4 regions of the Bradyrhizobium sp. BR2003 genome follow, and region 1 is predicted to be linked to each of the others. Evidence: predicted binding sites of a transcription regulator. Region 1 holds the regulator's gene; each other region holds the start of a gene.
What was found. Region 1 encodes LexA, which represses DNA repair genes until DNA is damaged. Its sites were predicted from a motif close to TGTTCNNNNTGTGTTCNG; they were not measured.
Positions count from the first base shown of each region.

Region 1 (4,528 bases):
GGAGGTCCGCACATGAACGTTGTGGCCGGAACCGCGGTCGCGCTGAAGAAGGCATCGACGTCCGATTTTCAGGCCCACGCAAGGCTGGTCATGCGCAACGCGAAGGTCCTGGCCGAAGCATTGATGGAACGCGGCATGACGTTGATCACCGGCGGAACCGACAATCACATGATGGTTGTGGATACGGTGGCCAGCGTCGGCCTGGACGGCGGCGCGGCCGAGAACATCCTCGACGCCGTCGGGATCACCGCAAACAAGCAGATCATTCCCGACGATCCGCGTCCGCCGCTCAAGCCGAGCGGCATTCGCCTCGGGACGCCGGCGGCGACCACGCGCGGCATGGGCGAGCCCGAAATGCGCCTTATCGCCGAACTCATTGCGGAATCCCTCCGGTCGAAGGGAGATGCAGCGGTCGTCAAGCGACTGAGATCGAACAGCGTCGAGATGTGCCGCGCTTTCCCCGTTCCGGGGATCGCGCCGCCCTCATAGGCGGCCGAGCCGCGCTCCTGTTCCGCGTTCGTCGCGTCGCTCGTCCGGGTGTGCGGCCTGCATGGGCACGTCATGAAGGTTCCCCGACAACGACCGGAACGGAAATTGATGCTGTTCGTTGGACCGCATGAATCTCGAAGACGGAGCGTTCAACCCGTGACCCGGAAAACCTTGCAAGCACGCTCGGAGCAGGCGCTCGTCGTCATCATTCTCAGCACCGGTGCGCTGATCGGTTACCTCGGCTTGGCGCTGTCCCGGATGTGAGAGCTACGCCCGGCGGGCACCAAGCCGCCGGCAAGCATCAAGCCGCCGGCAGGCATGCAGGCATCAAGTCGCTCGGTGCCCTGAAAGCTCGCGCGTGTGCCCGACGTGGCCCCCCCGCAAAAATATAGGTTGCAACGAAGAAAGCTCGGACAAATCATGTCGCGAGAAAGCGGATGTTTGACGCACAAGCGACAACACGCCCGGCGTCGTCCCGGCCTGGTGCGCAATTGCGCACGGGGGGCCGGGACGACTGCGGTGGATGTGGCGCGAGCTGGCGTTCTTTCTTCCTTCTGGAAGGGTAGCAAATCACGCCTTCTGCTTCGCGACCTCTCGGCGCAAGCACAGCCGTCTCTGGAATACTGGATCACCCGCATGCGGCATGCGCGGGTGATGACACTGTGCGTGCAGGGACGACAGCACGCTTAACGCCCGTCGCACACCTGCCGCACAAATCGAGGACATTGCCGCCTGCTCGCAATTCTCGTACACGGTTTCACGCAATGACCTCGCCACTCTCTCCCAACTCCGTCGACGTGCTGCTGTTCGATATCGGCCGCGTCGTGCTCGACATCAACTTTGACAAGGTGATGGCGCACTGGGCGCAGCACGCCGGCTGTGCGCCCGGCGAACTCGCCACGCGCTTTGTCGTCGACGACAGTTTCAAGCATCACGAGATCGGCCGGATCGACGACGCGGCGTTCTTCGAAAGCCTGCGCCGGACGCTCGACATCGACATCACGGACGCCCAGTTCCTCGAAGGCTGGAATGCGATCTTCACCGGCGAGATGCCGGGCATCGCCCCGCTGCTCGCGGCGGCCGCCGAGCGAATGCCGCTCTACGCCTTCTCCAACACCAATCCGGCCCATGTCGCGCATTTCTCGGTCACCCATGCCGAGCTGCTCAGCCATTTTCGCGACGTCTTCCTTTCCTCGAGCATCGGCTTCCGCAAACCCGACGCCGAAGCCTATGATCATGTGGTAAAAGCCATCGGCGTGCCGGCGTCGCGGATCCTGTTCTTCGACGACCTGGCCGCCAATATCGAAGGTGCGCGGGCGCGCGGCCTTCATGCTATCCACGTGACATCGACGGATGACGTGGCACGGGCTTTGACCGCACTTGGTATTTTAGGAATTGAGGAGCTCTGAGCGTGGCCCTGATGCCGGTTGCCGATGCCCTGTCCGCCGTCCTTGCCGGCGCCGAACCGCTGCCGGAGGAGATGGTCGCGCTCGATGCCGCCTACCACCGCACGCTGGCGCACGACCTCGCGGCGCTCCGCACCCAGCCGCCGCAGCCGATGTCGGCGATGGACGGCTATGCCGTGCGCGCCGCCGATGCGGCCGATCTGAAGGCCCGGCTCAAGGTGATCGGCGAAGTCGCCGCCGGTCGGCCGTTCGAGCGGACAGTCGGCGCCGGCGAGGCGGTGCGGATCTTCACCGGTGGCGTGATCCCCAATGGGGCCGACGCCGTGATCATCCAGGAAGACACCGCCGTCGACGGCGACCACATCACGATCACGGAGACCGCCAGCGTCGGGCGGCACATCCGCCCGGCCGGGGTCGACTTCCGTGCGGGCGAGGTGCTGCTCGACGGCGGCAGCCGCCTGTCCGACCGCGCGCTGTCGCTGGCGGCCGCCATGAACTATCCGGAACTTGCGGTGCGCTGCCGCCCGAAGGTCGCGGTGCTGGCGACCGGCGATGAACTGGTGATGCCGGGCTCGCAGCCCGGCCCCGGCCAGATCGTCTACTCCAACGGCTACGCGCTGCGGGCGCTGGCGCGCGCCGAGGGCGCCGAGACCGTCGACCTCGGCGTTGCCGCCGACACAATGGAGGCGACCACGGCCGGCATCCGCCGGGCGCGCGAGGCCGGCGCCGATGTCCTGATCACGACGGGCGGCGCCTCGGTCGGCGACCACGATCTCGTCAAGCGGTCGCTGGAAGCCGAGGGCGTCGAGATGGCGTTCTGGCGGATCGCGATGCGGCCGGGCAAGCCGATGATGCACGGCCGGCTCGGCGCGATGCGGGTGATCGGCCTGCCCGGCAATCCGGTGTCGTCCTATGTCTGCGCTTTCCTGTTCCTGGTGCCGTTGATTCGGGCGCTGAGCGGCCGGAAAGTGATTCATCATCGCCGCACGAGCGCCCTGCTCGGCCGCGACCTCGCCGCCAACGACCAGCGCGAGGACTATCTGCGGGCACGGCTCGAAGCGCGCGAGGACGGCACGTTGATCGCAACGCCGGTGACGCAGCAGGACTCGTCGCTGCTCGGGAATCTCGCTGCGGCACGGGCACTTCTCGTGCGTCCGCCGTTCGCGGCAGCGGCCGTCAAGGGCAGCGAATGCGAGATTCTGACACTGCCCGAATAGGGTTTTCATGCCCCACCGATCGTGCGTTGCCTGATCCGTTCACCGGAAATTAAGTGGTTGCGGAACACATATCGAACATATAGTGTCCGTTCATGATTTGTTTCGAGTACTGGTGTCTACAATCGGGAAGCCGCGTGGAAGCAAGTGCAACGAGCACATGCTCCTGAGGTCAGGCCCGCCTGAAGGCCCCACCAGAAGAGTCTCGGAATCGAACGACGCTATCAACCGGGGGAATGCTCGAGATGCTCACGCGCAAACAGTACGAACTTCTGCGTTTCATCAATGAACGTCTGAAAGAGGCCGGCGTACCGCCCTCCTTCGACGAGATGAAGGATGCGCTCGACCTGCGCTCGAAGTCCGGTATCCACCGCCTGATCACTGCGCTGGAGGAGCGCGGCTTCATCCGCCGCCTGCCGAACCGCGCCCGCGCCATCGAGGTCATCAAGCTGCCCGAACTCTCGGCTGGCGGCGGCAACGGCCGACGCGGCTTCACGCCCAGCGTCATCGAAGGCACCCTCGGCCGGCGCGCCAGCACGCCGCCGATCGCCGAGGACGACGGCAACCGTCCGGTCGCGGTCCCCGTGATGGGCCGGATCGCCGCCGGTACGCCGATCGAGGCGCTGCAGACCCGCAGCCACACCATCAGCGTGCCGCCCGACATGCTCGGCGCCGGCGAGCACTATGCGCTCGAGGTGCGCGGCGACTCGATGGTCGATGCCGGCATCCTCGACGGCGACATGGCGCTGATCCAGCGCAACGACGTCGCCAACACCGGCGACATCGTGGTGGCGCTGATCGACGAGGAGGAAGCCACCCTGAAGCGCTTCCGCCGCCGCGGCGCATCGATCGCGCTCGAGCCGGCCAACACCGCCTATGAAGTGCGCATCCTGCCGCCGAACCGGGTGCGCATCCAGGGCAAGCTGATCGGCCTGTATCGCAAATACTGAATTGCAAATACTTGCGGCGGCCGGGAACGAGCAACACGTCGGATCGTTCCTTGCATGATAGCGTAGCGTACGGCCTGCCCGATGCGCTCCGATACCTCTCGCGCAGCGTCGCGTGTTTGTGATCGGGGTCGGTCTCGGACCAGTCGTACAATCGCCCAGAAACGAGCAGAAGCTCGTTCGCTATCGTCCACTCTGGTAGAGGCCCCAATGCCTCAAGAGAGGCACGGGTCGCTACCTCGAAATGAGGAGCCATCCGATGTGTGACTATAGTCTGCACGCCGTGGCATCGCGCCCCGCCATTGTCGGAGAGACGCTGATCACGACGACGTTCCGCGGCACGTCGACCCGCGGTTTTGCTTCGGAGAACGATCCCACTGTCGCGGTCTGCATGCTGCCGGGCACCGAGCTCGCTTTCGCCGAGAACGTTCGCTACGACAGCCGCTGGATCTGGACCAAGACGCTGAACTAT
Region 1 is NZ_SMYJ01000009.1:330,252-334,779, reverse strand. It holds gene glyA (serine hydroxymethyltransferase) at 1-489, shown strand, start outside; gene E2I15_RS06030 (HAD family hydrolase) at 1,254-1,898, shown strand; gene E2I15_RS06025 (molybdopterin molybdotransferase MoeA) at 1,901-3,112, shown strand; gene lexA (transcriptional repressor LexA) at 3,355-4,059, shown strand; gene E2I15_RS06015 (hypothetical protein) at 4,316-4,528, shown strand, end outside.

Region 2 (4,528 bases), on a different contig from region 1:
TCTTCAAGGACGGCCAGGAATTCCTGCCCGGCGTGACGGCAATCGCAGCGCCCGGCCACACCGTGGGCCACACCATCTTCATGGTGAGCTCGGGCGGCAAATCCTTCGCCTTCCTCGGCGACCTCTCGCATCACGCGGTGCTGCTGCTCGAGCGTCCGCGGATGGAGTTCTCCTACGACACCGATCCGAAGCAGGCGGCGAACTCGCGGGTCAAGCTGCTGGAGATGCTGGCCGCGAACAAGACCGCCGTGATGTCCTATCACTTCGCCTGGCCGGGCTACGGCCACGTCGCCAAGGCCGGCGAGGGCTTCCACTACTATCCGGAGCCGATGCAGATGAACCTGTGACGGCGGCGCAGCCGGGGGCGATGCGCTTGCCCCCGGATGTTCTCCTAATGCTCTTGCGCTGGAGCCGGGAATTGTGAGCTTTGCACACCCCTCCCGTGGATAAGCCTTAATTTCCAGTGGGTTGAGTCAGATTCAATTTTGAGAATTTCCGGTCACGGATCATGAGTCCTACAGGTTGCTACAACCGAATCGGCTCAACCGGAGATTCTGCATGCCTGAGGTCACCGAGGCGGACTACGAACATCTGCAGGGGCGCGTTCAAGCCCAGAACCTACTGCTGCGCGCCCTCTACACTAACTGGGCCGAGCGACAACCCGACCCCATCGGGAATATGCGCAAATCTATCGGCCTTCTGATTGATTCCGTCCGAGACACGAATCCGCCACAGGACGATTTTGAACATCGGGTTTGGGATCACATAGACGCCGAACTCGATCAGTTCGCAGAGGCCGTTGCAACTCGCCTAAAGGCTTTGGGCCATAGCTAAACGGCTCGCCGGGCACGACGACAAGGCAGCGCACCATTTCATTCATCGCTTGGCTGACTTCTTTGTGGGCTTCTGCTTGGCGATCTTGCCCAGCCTCTCGCTGAACCGCTTTTCGCTGTCGTCCGCTTCGAGGTCGCGGGCGGCTTGTTTGAACTTCTCGATTTGAGACTTTTTGACAGCCATGCCTAAAGTTTCCTACGTGGCGTACATTGACGAATCCGGTGACGATGGAGTCGCCAGCGTTCGCCCGATCGATCCTAGCGGCGCGAGCGAATGGTTCGTTCTCTCTGCCTTGGTTGTCCGCGCGAGGCTCAGCGCGAGACTGTTTGGGTGCGCGATATCCTAAAGCAGATTCGCCTAGAACAGCGCCGGACCCTGCATTTTCAGCCCCTAGACGATTGGCGGCGCGCAATGGTTTGCGCCGGCATAGCGAAATTACCAGTGCGCTGCTTCGCGGTCATCTCGAACAAAGCCAATATGCACGGCTACCGGAACAAGAGGGCGGAAGCTGCATCGGTACTCGCCGGCAGAACCTGGTTCTATTGGTGGATCACCCGCCTCTTGCTGGAGCGCGTGACCGACTTCTGCGAGCAGCGATCCTACCGCGACTATGGAGAGCCGCGGATTGTCCGCCTTGAGTTCGCGCGCCGCAAAGGCCTGCGATACGGGCATCTACAAGCGTACCTGTGTTGGCTAAGAATGCAGAGCCGGGCTAACGCATTATTTTTGCGGCGAGGCGATCTCAAATGGTCCGTGGTAGATCCAATCCACCAGATCGCCGCCATCGATAACTCCGAACGCGCGGGCCTTCAATTGAGCGATTCAATCGCCTCATCGTTCTATCAGTCGGTCACAAGCGCGGACGTTTCTCCGGCCATCGCACTTGAGCCCCGAATGGCGCGAGGTCGCGACGGTCAGGTCTTCGAGTACGGCCTCAAGCTGATGCCCGACAACTTTCTTAGCCGCGCGACGCCTGAGCAGAGACGCATTTTCGATCACTACAAGGCGGGAACGAAATGAATAGACCAATTTGGGGCCGTTTAATCGCCTTGGCTGTGGTTGAATTGGTAATAGGCGGTATGTGGCTGTTCGGCACTATGAACCCGGCGGTTTTCGCTGTGCTGATGCTAGGTGTGCCCTTTGTCGCTCTGACGGTTGCTATGCCAATGATGTATTTGATCAGGTCCAATCGTTCTTTAAACAAGCCGCCTGCAAATTTGAAAAAGTGAGGCAGGCCCCCGGACCCTGAGGACACCGCTGGTTTGTAGTCCCACCCTCACGGTGAGGCATCCATACGGCTGTCATGCAAAGCATGACTCGGGTTTTTTCCGGCGTTGCCTGCCTTGTGATTCTGTACCAGATTCCTGTTGTCGAATCAAGTGGTTAGCTAACCAACTGACGACGAATCACTTTTCGCGTCGCAGGAAATCGAACTCCAACTGCACGCCCTTGGTGCGCATTCGAGCCGCGCCGCTCTAGCTTACCGGGACGGTGAGCGATCAGCGGCACGATAAGTGAGTCGCTTGCTTAATGGCCTTCTCGGCCCGATCCTGATCGTCCACGCCAAGCGCAACGCGGTTGCTTGTAGCGGAAATCGACATGTTCCTTTTATCATCGGCCGCCACTGTGCCGACGGCCGTCGCGCAGTTATCTACGATAAGCAACAGAGCCGGGGGCCGGCGCCGCCGCCCCCAATGTTCTCTTAATGTTCTTGCGCCGGAAGGCCCGCTCCGCTACCTTGGGTGGCGGAAGATAGGGGCAGCATGGTTCAGCGCGTTTCCACCGTCGCATTCGAGGGGATCGAGGCCCGCGCGGTCGACGTGCAGGTGCAGGTCGCGCCGGGATTGCCGGCATTCGCGATCGTCGGCCTGCCCGACAAGGCGGTGTCGGAAGCCCGCGAACGCGTGCGTTCGGCGCTGATCGCGTCCGGCCTCGCGCTTCCCGCCCGCCGCATCACCGTCAACCTCGCACCCGCCGACCTGCCCAAGGAGGGCAGCCATTACGACCTGCCGATCGCGCTCGGCCTGATGGCGGCGATCGGCGCGATTCCGCCGGATGCGCTGAACGGCTTCACCGTGCTCGGCGAGCTCGGGCTCGACGGCTCGCTCGCGCCGGTGGCCGGCGTGCTGCCCGCGGCAATCGGCGCCAATTCGCGCGACGAGGGATTGATCTGCCCGGCGGCCTGCGGCTCGGAAGCCGCCTGGGCCAGTCCGGACATCCAGATCATCGCGGCACACTCGCTGATCCAGATCGCCAACCACTTCAAGGGCACGCAGGTGCTGTCGCGCCCGCAGCCGAAGGTGCAGGACCAAAACGAGGCGCGCGAGGAAACGCTTTTGGACCTGCGCGACATCAAGGGCCAGGAGAGCGCGAAACGCGCGCTCGAGATCGCCGCCGCCGGCGGCCATCATCTCTTGATGATCGGCTCGCCCGGCGCCGGCAAATCGATGCTGGCGGCGCGACTGCCCTCGATCCTGCCGCCGCTGTCGCCATCGGAGCTGCTCGAAGTCTCGATGATCGCCTCGGTTGCCGGCGAGATCCGCGACGGCGCGTTGACCGCGCGGCGCCCGTTCCGCAGCCCGCATCATTCCGCCAGCATGGCCGCGCTGACCGGCGGCGGCATGCGCGCCAAGCCGGGCGAGATCTCGCTCGCGCATCAGGGCGTGCTGTTCCTCGACGAATTGCCGGAGTTCGATCCGCGCGTGCTGGATTCGCTGCGCCAGCCGCTGGAGAACGGCGAGGTATCGGTGAGCAGGGCCAACCACCGCGTCACCTATCCGGCGCGCTTCATGCTGGTCGCGGCGATGAACCCGTGCCGTTGCGGCCATGCCTATGAGCCCGGCTATTCCTGCAAGCGCGGCCGGCTCGACCGCTGCACCGCCGACTACCAGATGCGAATCTCCGGCCCGCTGATGGATCGCATCGATCTCAGGATCGAGGTGCCCGCCGTGACCGCGGCCGATCTGATCCTGCCGCCGCCGGCGGAGGGATCGGCCGAGGTTGCCGCCCGCGTCGCGGCCGCGCGCGACATCCAGCTCGCGCGCTATGCGGCTGCCGGCATGCCGCATGTCCGCACCAATGCGGAAGCGCCGAGCTCGCTGCTCGAGACCATCGCGCAGCCCGACGCGCATGGACAGAAGCTGCTGCGCGAGGCCGCCGACAACATGCACCTCACCGCGCGCGGCTATCACCGGGTGCTGCGGGTGGCGCGCACGCTTGCCGATCTCGACGGCGCCGAGACGATCGGCCGGCTGCACCTCGCCGAAGCGCTGTCCTATCGTGCATTGGCCGACGATTTGCGCCGCGCCGCGTGATCCAAACCGAAGCCCTGTCCCGATTCGTGCCGCAATGCCCCGCGTCAACGCCGCGGTAACGAGTTTTGTTTACGCTGCGCAAACCATAAGCACCGCGATCCGCGGCAAGCTTGGGTCGAGCGAGTTGTGTCATGTTGCGTTTGAAGATTTTGACGTCTGTGGTCCCCCTTGCCGTGGCCGCGGTCCTTGCCCGCGCCGAGTTCCTGCCGGGCCCGCGGCCCTGCATCGAGGTGGGTGGCGCCACGATGCAGATCGCATCGATCCCCTGGCTGGCGCAGCTTCACGTCAGCTTCACTGACGACCCCAGCCAGGCCACCGTCCGGGTCCAGATCGCCGACAGCGCCGATGCCGCCGACTTCACCGTGATCGACGACATCGAC
Region 2 is NZ_SMYJ01000035.1:279,808-284,335, forward strand. It holds gene E2I15_RS30310 (MBL fold metallo-hydrolase) at 1-347, shown strand, start outside; gene E2I15_RS30315 (hypothetical protein) at 559-834, shown strand; gene E2I15_RS38895 (hypothetical protein) at 877-1,017, opposite strand; gene E2I15_RS30320 (DUF3800 domain-containing protein) at 1,108-1,854, shown strand; gene E2I15_RS30325 (hypothetical protein) at 1,851-2,063, shown strand; gene E2I15_RS30330 (YifB family Mg chelatase-like AAA ATPase) at 2,598-4,148, shown strand; gene E2I15_RS30335 (hypothetical protein) at 4,280-4,528, shown strand, end outside.
Region 2: the regulator LexA is predicted to act here: its motif matches at 2,530-2,547, upstream of E2I15_RS30330 (YifB family Mg chelatase-like AAA ATPase).

Region 3 (4,528 bases), on a different contig from region 1:
TTTCCGGTTGGGTCGCGGTCGCTTCGGGCGCGGTCATGCCCCCCTGTTAGCAGATTCGACCGCAGCTGCCTTGGCTCCCTCTCCCCGCCCTTTCGTGGGGAGAGGGTTGGGGTGAGGGGCTTTCTCGACGAATCATGACGGGCGCAATGTGCGAAAACTCCCTCTCACCCGAAATTCGCGCGACGCGCGAATTTCGACCTCTCCCCGCAAGCGGGGCGAGGTGACTTCGAGGCTACTCCCCCGCCTGCAGCTTGCGGGGGGCGGGGAACAGGTCGGACGTGCTGCCCTTGACGAAGCGGGGGACCTCGATCGGGGTCTCGGACTTGCTGAAGTCGAGTTCCTCGATGCGGCCGGCGCGTTTCTCGATCTTGTCGGCGGAGATCAGGATCTGCCTGACGTCCTCGTTCACCTGGCCGAAATGGGTCTGCAGCTTGAGCACGCGATCGCGCAGGCGGCCGAGGTCGTCACCCAAGTGCATCACCTCGTTGCGGATCTGGTCGGCGGCGTCGCGGATGCGGGCGTCCTTCAGGATTTGCTGCATCACCTGGATCGCCAGCATCAGCAGCGACGGCGACACCAGCACGACGCGGGCGCGATAGGCCTTCTGGATCACATCGTCGAAGCCGTCATGGATCTCGGCATAGACCGATTCCGACGGCACGAACATCAGCGCGGTGTCCTGGGTCTCGCCCGGGATCAGGTACTTCTCCGCGATGTCGCTGACATGCTTCAGCACGTCGGCGCGCAGCCGCTGGCTGGCGAATTTGCGTTCCTCGTCGCTGCGCGCATCGTGCAGCGCAGTCATGGCCTCGAGCGGGAATTTCGCGTCGATGCAAAGCGGGCGCTGGTCCGGCAGGAACACGACGCAGTCCGGCCGCTTGCCCGACGTCAGCGTGTACTGGAACTCGAACGAGCCCTTCGGCATGCCGTCCTGGACGATCGCCTCCATCCGCGCCTGGCCGAACGCGCCACGCGATTGCTTGTTGGCGAGCACGTCGCGCAGCGTCGTCACCTGGGTGGTGAGCTCGTTGAGGTTCTTGTGCGCGTGGTCGATGATGCCGAGCCGCTCGTGCAGCACGCGCAGCGAATCCATCGTGTTGCGGGTCGATTGCTCCATCGACTGGCCGACCCGGTGGGTCACCGAATCGAGCCGCTCGTTGACGGCCCGGGCCATCTCGGCCTGGCGGCCGACCAGCGCCTGCGCCATGGCGTCCACGCGTCCGGAGGATTCGCTCTGGGCCCGCAGCATGTCGGCAAGCCGCTCCTCCAGCTCGTCGGCGCGGATGGCCTGGGCCATCGCGAGTTCCGCGCCGCGCCGGCTGGCGCGGGCGATCACGACCGCAATGGCGAGCAGCAGGATCAGCGCCAGCGCCCCAAGGCCGATCAATGCGTCGGAGACACGGACCGGAAGCTCGCCAATCGTCAGGAGAATCTCGTTCATGCCGGCAGTTGTAGCCGATTCGCAGTCCGGCGCGAACGAAGAGGGAACGATTATGGCAAATGCATTCCTGATTTTCCGGGTTAATGCGGGATGAAGAAACGTGGTTAAGGTTGTCCTAACGGGTTCCTGAGCGCATTGACCCCATGAAGTCAGCAGCTTAAATCGCCGCCATGGCATTAAGAGAAATCATCATCCTGCCGGACAAGCAGTTGCGGCTGGTGTCGAAACCGATCGAAAAGGTGACGCTGGAGATCCGCAAGCTGGCCGACGACATGCTCGAGACCATGTATGACGCGCCCGGCATCGGGCTGGCGGCGATCCAGGTCGCGCAGCCGCTGCGGCTGATCACCATGGACCTCGCCAGGCGCGACGAGGACGGCGAGACCACGGCGAAGCCGCGGGTCTTCATCAATCCGGAGATCATTGCGCGTTCGGAAGAGCTGTCGGTGTACGAAGAGGGCTGCCTGTCGATCCCCGAATATTACGAGGAGGTCGAGCGCCCGGCGCGGGTACGCGTGCGATTCACCGATCTCGACGGCACGGTGCATGAGGAGGATGCGGAAGGCCTCTACGCCACCTGCATCCAGCACGAAATCGATCATCTCAACGGCGTGCTGTTCGTGGACTATCTGTCGAAACTGAAGCGCGACCGCGTCTTCAAGAAATTCGAGAAGGCCGCCAAGCGCGCGGCGGAGTGACCGTTGCATTTGTCCACCGTCACGCCCGGGCATGTCCCGGGCATCCACGTCTTCCTTTCTTCACGGCGCCAAGACGTGGATGGCCGGGACAAGCCCGGACATGACGGATAGTTTGGAGCCAGCGAGAGTAGTTTGATCTCATGCCTCTCCGCCTGATCTTCATGGGCACGCCCGATTTCGCGGTGCCGACGCTGCTGGAGCTCGTAGCCCATGGCCATGAGATCGTGGCGGTCTACACCCGCGCGCCGAAGCCGGGCGGGCGGCGTGGCCTGCAGCTGCAGCCGACGCCGGTCGAGCAGGAGGCGCGCCGCCTTGGCATTCCCGTGCTGACGCCGAAGACCCTCAAAACGCCGGAAGCGCTCGAGGAGTTTCGCGCGCATGACGCGGATGCCGCCGTCGTCGTCGCCTATGGCATGATCCTGCCGCAGGCCATTCTCGACGCGCCCAGGCTCGGCTGCTTCAACCTGCATGCCTCGCTCTTGCCGCGCTGGCGCGGCGCCGCGCCGATCAACCGCGCCATCATGGCCGGCGATGCCGAGAGCGGCGTGATGGTGATGAAGATGGATGTCGGCCTCGACACCGGCGACGTCGCGATGGCCGAGCGGCTGCCGATCTCGGACGGCATGACGGCATCCGATCTGCACGACGCGCTGGCGCCGCTCGGTGCCGACCTGATGGTGCGCGCGATGGCGGCGCTCGGGCGCGGCGGCTTGCAGCTGACGAAGCAGAGCGCGGACGGCGTGACCTATGCGGCCAAGATCGAGAAGGCCGAGGCGCGGATCGACTGGACACAGCCGGCGCGTGCGGTGCTGCGGCACATTCACGGGCTCTCGCCGTTTCCCGGCGCCTGGTGCGAACTTGCAGGCGAGGGCGAGCCGGTGCGGCTGAAGATCCTGCGCTGCGAGCTGGCCAGGGGTTCGGGCGCATCGGGCGATGTGCTCGACGACAACTTTGCGATCGCCTGCGGCGACGGTGCGATCCGGATCCTCGAACTGCAGCGCGCCGGCAAGGCGCCGATGAAGGCAGCGGACTTTTTGCGCGGCACGCCGCTAAAGCCGCCTGCGCGGGTCTTGTGAGATTGTCATGCGCGCGCTTGACCCGCGCATCTATCTCGAAACGGCCTTTTCGGAAGACGATGGATTGCCGGGTCAAGCCCGGCAATGACAGCAAAACCAGATGGAACGATGCCGCGCTACAAGCTCACCATCGAATATGACGGCACGCCGTTCTCCGGCTGGCAAATCCAGGACACCGCGCCGACCGTGCAGGGCGCGCTGGAGGCGGCGGTCAAGGCGATCTGCGGCGAGGACGTGCGCGTCCATGGCGCCGGGCGTACCGATGCCGGCGTGCATGCGCGCGGCCAGGTCGCGCATTGCGACATCGCCAAGCATTTTCCGCCCGGCCGCTTTCGCGACGGGCTGAACGCGCATCTGCGGCCCAATCCGATCGGCGTGCTCGCGGCTGACATCGTGCCCGATGATTTCGAGGCGCGGTTCTCGGCGACCAAGCGGCATTATCTCTATCGTATCACCAACACGCGCGCGAACCTAGCGCTCGACATCGGCCGCGTCTGGCGCGTGCCGCGCGCGCTCGATGCCGGCGCGATGCGCGCTGCCGCGCAGTGCCTGCTCGGCAAGCACGATTTCACCACCTTCCGCGACACCGAGTGCCAGGCCAGGTCGCCGGAGAAGACGCTCGATCAGCTCGACGTCACGCGCGAGGGCAGTGCCATCAACATCATGACGTCGGCACGCTCGTTCCTGCACAGCCAGGTGCGCTCGATGGTCGGCTCGCTGGTCTGGGTCGGCGAGGGCCGCTGGAGTGCCGACGATCTCTCCGCGGCGCTCGCCGCCCGCGACCGCGCGGCCTGCGGCCCCGTGGCACCGCCGGACGGGCTCTATCTGATGCGGGTGGATTACTAGACGGTCTGAATAATCTCGTAGGGTGGGTAGAGCGAATCGATACCCATCGTCGCTATATCTGGTGCGGGTGGATTAAGAGCGGCCCCAACCCCTACTGTGCATGGGGTTGTTTTCGATGTTTTTGTCCAGCCGAGCGGCTGGATCACGCGAAATACCTGTCCAGCACGCCCCGGTATATCCGCGTCAGCTTCTCGAGATCGGCCACCGGCGTGCGCTCGTCGACCTGGTGCATGGTCTGGCCGACCAGGCCGAATTCGATCACCGGGCAATAGCTCGAGATGAAGCGCGCGTCCGACGTGCCGCCGGAGGTCGAGAGCTCCGGCCTGCGGCCGGTGACCTCCTCGATCGCGGCGACCGCGAGGTCGGTGAACGGACCGGGCTGGGTGACGAACACGTTGGAGTTCGACGGCATCCAATCGATATGAGCGCGGATCCGGTTGCCGCAGGCTTTGGCCAGCCGCTCATCG
Region 3 is NZ_SMYJ01000045.1:43,318-47,845, forward strand. It holds gene E2I15_RS34540 (AmpG family muropeptide MFS transporter) at 1-37, opposite strand, end outside; gene E2I15_RS34545 (DNA recombination protein RmuC) at 233-1,441, opposite strand; gene def (peptide deformylase) at 1,612-2,139, shown strand; gene fmt (methionyl-tRNA formyltransferase) at 2,280-3,215, shown strand; gene truA (tRNA pseudouridine(38-40) synthase TruA) at 3,324-4,061, shown strand; gene dapE (succinyl-diaminopimelate desuccinylase) at 4,204-4,528, opposite strand, start outside.
Region 3: the regulator LexA is predicted to act here: its motif matches at 1,473-1,490, upstream of E2I15_RS34545 (DNA recombination protein RmuC).

Region 4 (4,528 bases), on a different contig from region 1:
CTGCACGCGCGCACGCGAGCGCAGGATGTCGAGATAGTCGGCGATCTCAGCGGCGAGCTTGTCGAGCTCTTCGGAAATCTCGTCGCGCCCCAGCGCGGTCAAGCGCTGCAGCCGAAGGTCGAGGATGGCCCTGGCCTGCTCCATCGACAGCCGCAGCGTGCCGTCCTCGTTGATGCGATGCCGGGGATCGTCGATCAGCGTGATCATCGCCTCGACGTCGCGCGCCGGCCAGTCGCGCGACATCAGGGCCTCGCGCGCGGTGTTCGGATCGGGCGAGGTCCGGATGACGCGGATGATCTCATCGATGTTGGCGACCGCGATCGCAAGGCCGACCAGGATGTGGGCGCGGTCGCGCGCCTTGCCGAGCAGGAACTTGGTCCGCCGGGTCACCACCTGCTCGCGGAACGCGACGAAGATGGTGAGCAGGTCCTTCAGATTCATCGTCTGCGGACGGCCGGAATCCAGCGCCAGCATGTTGGCCGGGAAATTGGTCTGCAGCGGTGTGAACCGGTAGAGCTGGTTCAGCACCACGTCGGGCACCGCTTCGCGCTTCAGTTCGATGACGACGCGATAGCCGTCGCGATCGGACTCGTCGCGCAGGTCCCCGATGCCCTCGATCTTCTTCTCTTTGACGAGATCGGCGATGCGCTCGACCATCGTCGCCTTGTTCACCTGATAGGGAATCTCGGTGATGACGATCGCTTCACGGTCCTTGCGGATGGTATCGATCGTCACCTTGCCGCGCATCACGATCGAGCCGCGGCCGAGATGGTAGGCGCTGCGAATGCCCTGGCGGCCCAGGATGACGCCGCCGGTCGGGAAGTCCGGTCCGGGAATGATGTCGATCAGTTCGTCGATCGTGAGCGCCGGATTGTCGATCAGCGCCACGCAGGCGTCGACGACCTCGCCGAGATTGTGCGGCGGGATGTTGGTCGCCATGCCGACGGCGATGCCGCCGGCGCCATTGACCAGCAGGTTCGGGAACCGGGCCGGCAGAACTGACGGCTCCTTCTCGGAGTTGTCGTAGTTCGGCTGGAAATCGACGGTTTCCATGTCGATGTCGGCCAGAACGGCAAGCGCCGCCCGGGTCAGCCGCGCTTCGGTATATCGATAGGCGGCCGGCGGATCGCCGTCGACCGAACCGAAATTGCCCTGGCCGTCGATCAACGGCACGCGCAGCGAGAAATCCTGCGCCATGCGGACCATCGCGTCGTAAATCGACTGGTCGCCATGCGGGTGATATTTACCGATCACGTCGCCGACGACGCGCGCGGATTTCACGTATTTCTTGTCCGGCGTATGTCCCTGCTCATGCATCGAATAGAGGATGCGCCGGTGCACCGGCTTGAGCCCGTCGCGCGCATCGGGCAGCGCACGCGACACGATCACGCTCATCGCGTAATCGAGGTAGGACTTCTTCATCTCGTCGAGAATGGAAACGGGACGAATATCTGAGGGTCCCGGCGGCTCGCCGGGCTTTTGGTCGTCGTTATCGGACAAAGGGGAAATCCGGTCAGTTCTACTGAGGAATCATATAGCCCATCGGAGGCCTGATAACCACCCTTGCGCGGCTCCGGCAAGCCGTTTTTCCGTTCGTTTTTTCATGCACTTACGGGTGGAGCGCCGAGGTTCCGGCTGCCTGGTCGGGAAGCGCGTGGCGAATGGCGAATAGCGGATGGAATAATCCCCTATTCGCCACCCGCCATTCGCTACTTGTCTCTCCCGTCAGTGGCCGAAGACCACCGCGTGCATGATCCGCCCGGGGATGAAGGTGAACAGTCCGGCGATGAGCAGTGCGCCAAAGAAGATGCCGATCATCGTGAACCTGTGGCGGCGGACATTGTGGCTCCGTGCGGCCGTGACGCCGAGCGCCAGCATGGCGAGCGAGAAGATCGACAGCAGGTGGATTGGGCTCCAGGGACCGACCAGCTGGATCTGATGGATCCAGAACGAGCTTCCGGCGACCGCCAGCATCAGGATCACCCAGATCCAGCCCAGGGTCCGGTGCGGCAGTATGCCCTTGGGGGCGGCGAGCTGGATGGAGCCGAGCACGAAGGCGGCCATCGCGGCAAAGGCGTGGAGCGGGATCGCAGGCGCGGCGTCGAGCGATGGCGCGAGGCTCATGATGGCCGGCCCTCGGGTGAAGCTCGCGGCCAAGCGTCAAATGCCGCATGCCAATGTAAATATCATTTACATCAGGCTGTGTCAAAGTCCAGGGAACCCGCATCCCTTTACGTCGAACCACCGACGTTCTGACAGAGACTTACCGAGTTATCCTCATATTCCACACGAGGAAATTGCTGCTCCGGATCGCAACAACCGTTCCGGGAAATGATCTTCACGGAACGGCGCCTGACGGAATCGACGGAAGCGCGACCGTTGCTCAGAACGGGATGTCGTCGTCCATGTCGCTGTTGCGGCTGCTGCCACCACCCGCGGCGACGGCGCGGCGCGGCGCCGAGCTGACCGGTCCGGCCGAACCGAAATCGCTGCCGCCATCATCGGAAAAGCTGCTGCCCCCACCGCCACGCCCGTCGAGCATGGTGAGGTTGGAGTTGAAGCCCTGCAGCACGACTTCGGTCGAGTACTTCTCGACGCCGCTCTGGTCGGTCCATTTGCGGGTCTGCAACTGACCCTCAATGTACACCTTGGCGCCCTTCTTCAGATACTGCTCGGCGACCTTGCAGAGGCCCTCGTTGAAGATCACGACGCGGTGCCACTCGGTCTTTTCCTTACGCTCGCCGGTGCCCTTGTCGCGCCACGTTTCCGAGGTGGCGATGGAAAGGTTTGCGATCGGACGGCCGTCCTGCGTCCGCCGGATTTCCGGATCCTTGCCGAGGTTTCCCACCAGGATCACCTTGTTCACGCTTCCTGCCATCGCATCATCTCCACTCAAAAACCGGGCGTCCGGACATTCGGCCGCCACTCTCAACCTTCGCCACTTACGTCGCAGGCGTCGTGGATGACCCTATACGCCGGTGCCGGCTCGTCGCCTTTGCCGTCGCGCGGTTATCCACGGATATCGGGATATAGCACCGGATCCGGCATCGTTCCAGTTTTGTTCGCCACAACCATCCGTAGAAGCGGCCAGTGCCGTCAGAGCGGCAGCCGACCTCGGCGCAGGCCGACGCCCGGCAGCAAGATTTAGAAAAACAACAAACAAATCAGCGGCTTGCTTTATCGATACTTCTCCCGCGAGTGTTGCATTTGGGAGACTGCGTTTGCGGTTGAATCAGCGTATAGCTCCAACCATGGCGCGGGCGCTCGCGTCTGGGATCGTGCTTCGGGACCGTTTGGAAGCCGATCGGGGTGCTGGGGGATTGATAATGAAGAAGTTTTTGCTCGGTACGGTTGCTCTGATTGCGTTTGCTGCGCCTGCCGCGGCTGCCGATCTCGCTGCGCGCCCCTACACCAAGGCGCCGCCGCCAGTGGTTGCCCCGATCTATGACTGGACCGGCTTCTACATCGGCGCCAACGGCGGCTGGGGCTCGAGCCACAATTGCTGGGACCAGCTCCCGGCCGGCATCTTCCTCGCATCAGATGGTTGCCATGATGCAACCGGCGGCGTCGCCGGTGGCCAGATCGGCTATCGCTGGCAGGCCGGCACCTGGGTGTTCGGCCTTGAAGCGCAGGGCGACTGGGCTGACCTGAAGGGCAGCAACAACAGCGCGATCTTCCCGGGCCTGTTCACCAACCAGTCCAAGATCGACGCGTTCGGCCTGTTCACCGGCCAGATCGGTTACGCCGTCAACAACGTGCTGCTCTACGCCAAGGGCGGCGCGGCGCTGACCGACAACCGCTTCAACACCTACTTCACCCCGACCGGCGTGCTGGTCGGCAGCGCCAGCGACACCCGCTGGGGCGGCACCGTCGGCGCCGGCATCGAAGTCGGCTTCGCGCCGAACTGGACCGCAGGCATCGAATACGACCACCTGTTCATGCAGGACAAGACCTACAACCTGATCGCTCCCAACGGCACGCTGAACAGCACCATCCGTGATCGCCAGGACGTCGACCTCGTCACCGTCCGCGTGAACTACAAGTGGGGTGGCCCGGTCGTCGCGCGCTACTGATCGCGCAGACCGATTGATCCAGACGAAAGGCCGGCCTCGCGCCGGCCTTTTTGTTTGTGCGCCGGCTTTTTCGTTGCGTGTGCACGTGCACCTCACCGAGGCCGTTTTCAGTGCATTGTGGTTTCCCGGATACACAACTTCCGGCATTTCTCTGTAGAAGCACCAGCACGTCACGCGACACTGCTGTGACGCTCTCTTCAAAATCTTTGAAGGGACAACAAGAAAATGGGACTGGGACTTTGAAAATGAGGACTGTTTTGCTGGCGTCGGCCGGCATGCTTGTACTGAGCGCTTTTGCACCGGCGATGGCCGCCGACATGGCGGCGCGCGCCCCCTACGTGAAGGCTCCGCCGCCGGCCGCGATCTACAACTGGACCGGTTTCTACGTCGGCGGCTTCGGCGGCTACGCCAGCGAGAACTCCGGCACCCCGAGCATGGAAGGCGGCTTCGGCGGC
Region 4 is NZ_SMYJ01000011.1:59,433-63,960, reverse strand. It holds gene gyrA (DNA gyrase subunit A) at 1-1,500, opposite strand, end outside; gene E2I15_RS06600 (DUF2306 domain-containing protein) at 1,726-2,124, opposite strand; gene E2I15_RS06595 (single-stranded DNA-binding protein) at 2,384-2,878, opposite strand; gene E2I15_RS06590 (outer membrane protein) at 3,327-4,073, shown strand; gene E2I15_RS06585 (outer membrane protein) at 4,319-4,528, shown strand, end outside.
Region 4: the regulator LexA is predicted to act here: its motif matches at 3,049-3,066, upstream of E2I15_RS06595 (single-stranded DNA-binding protein).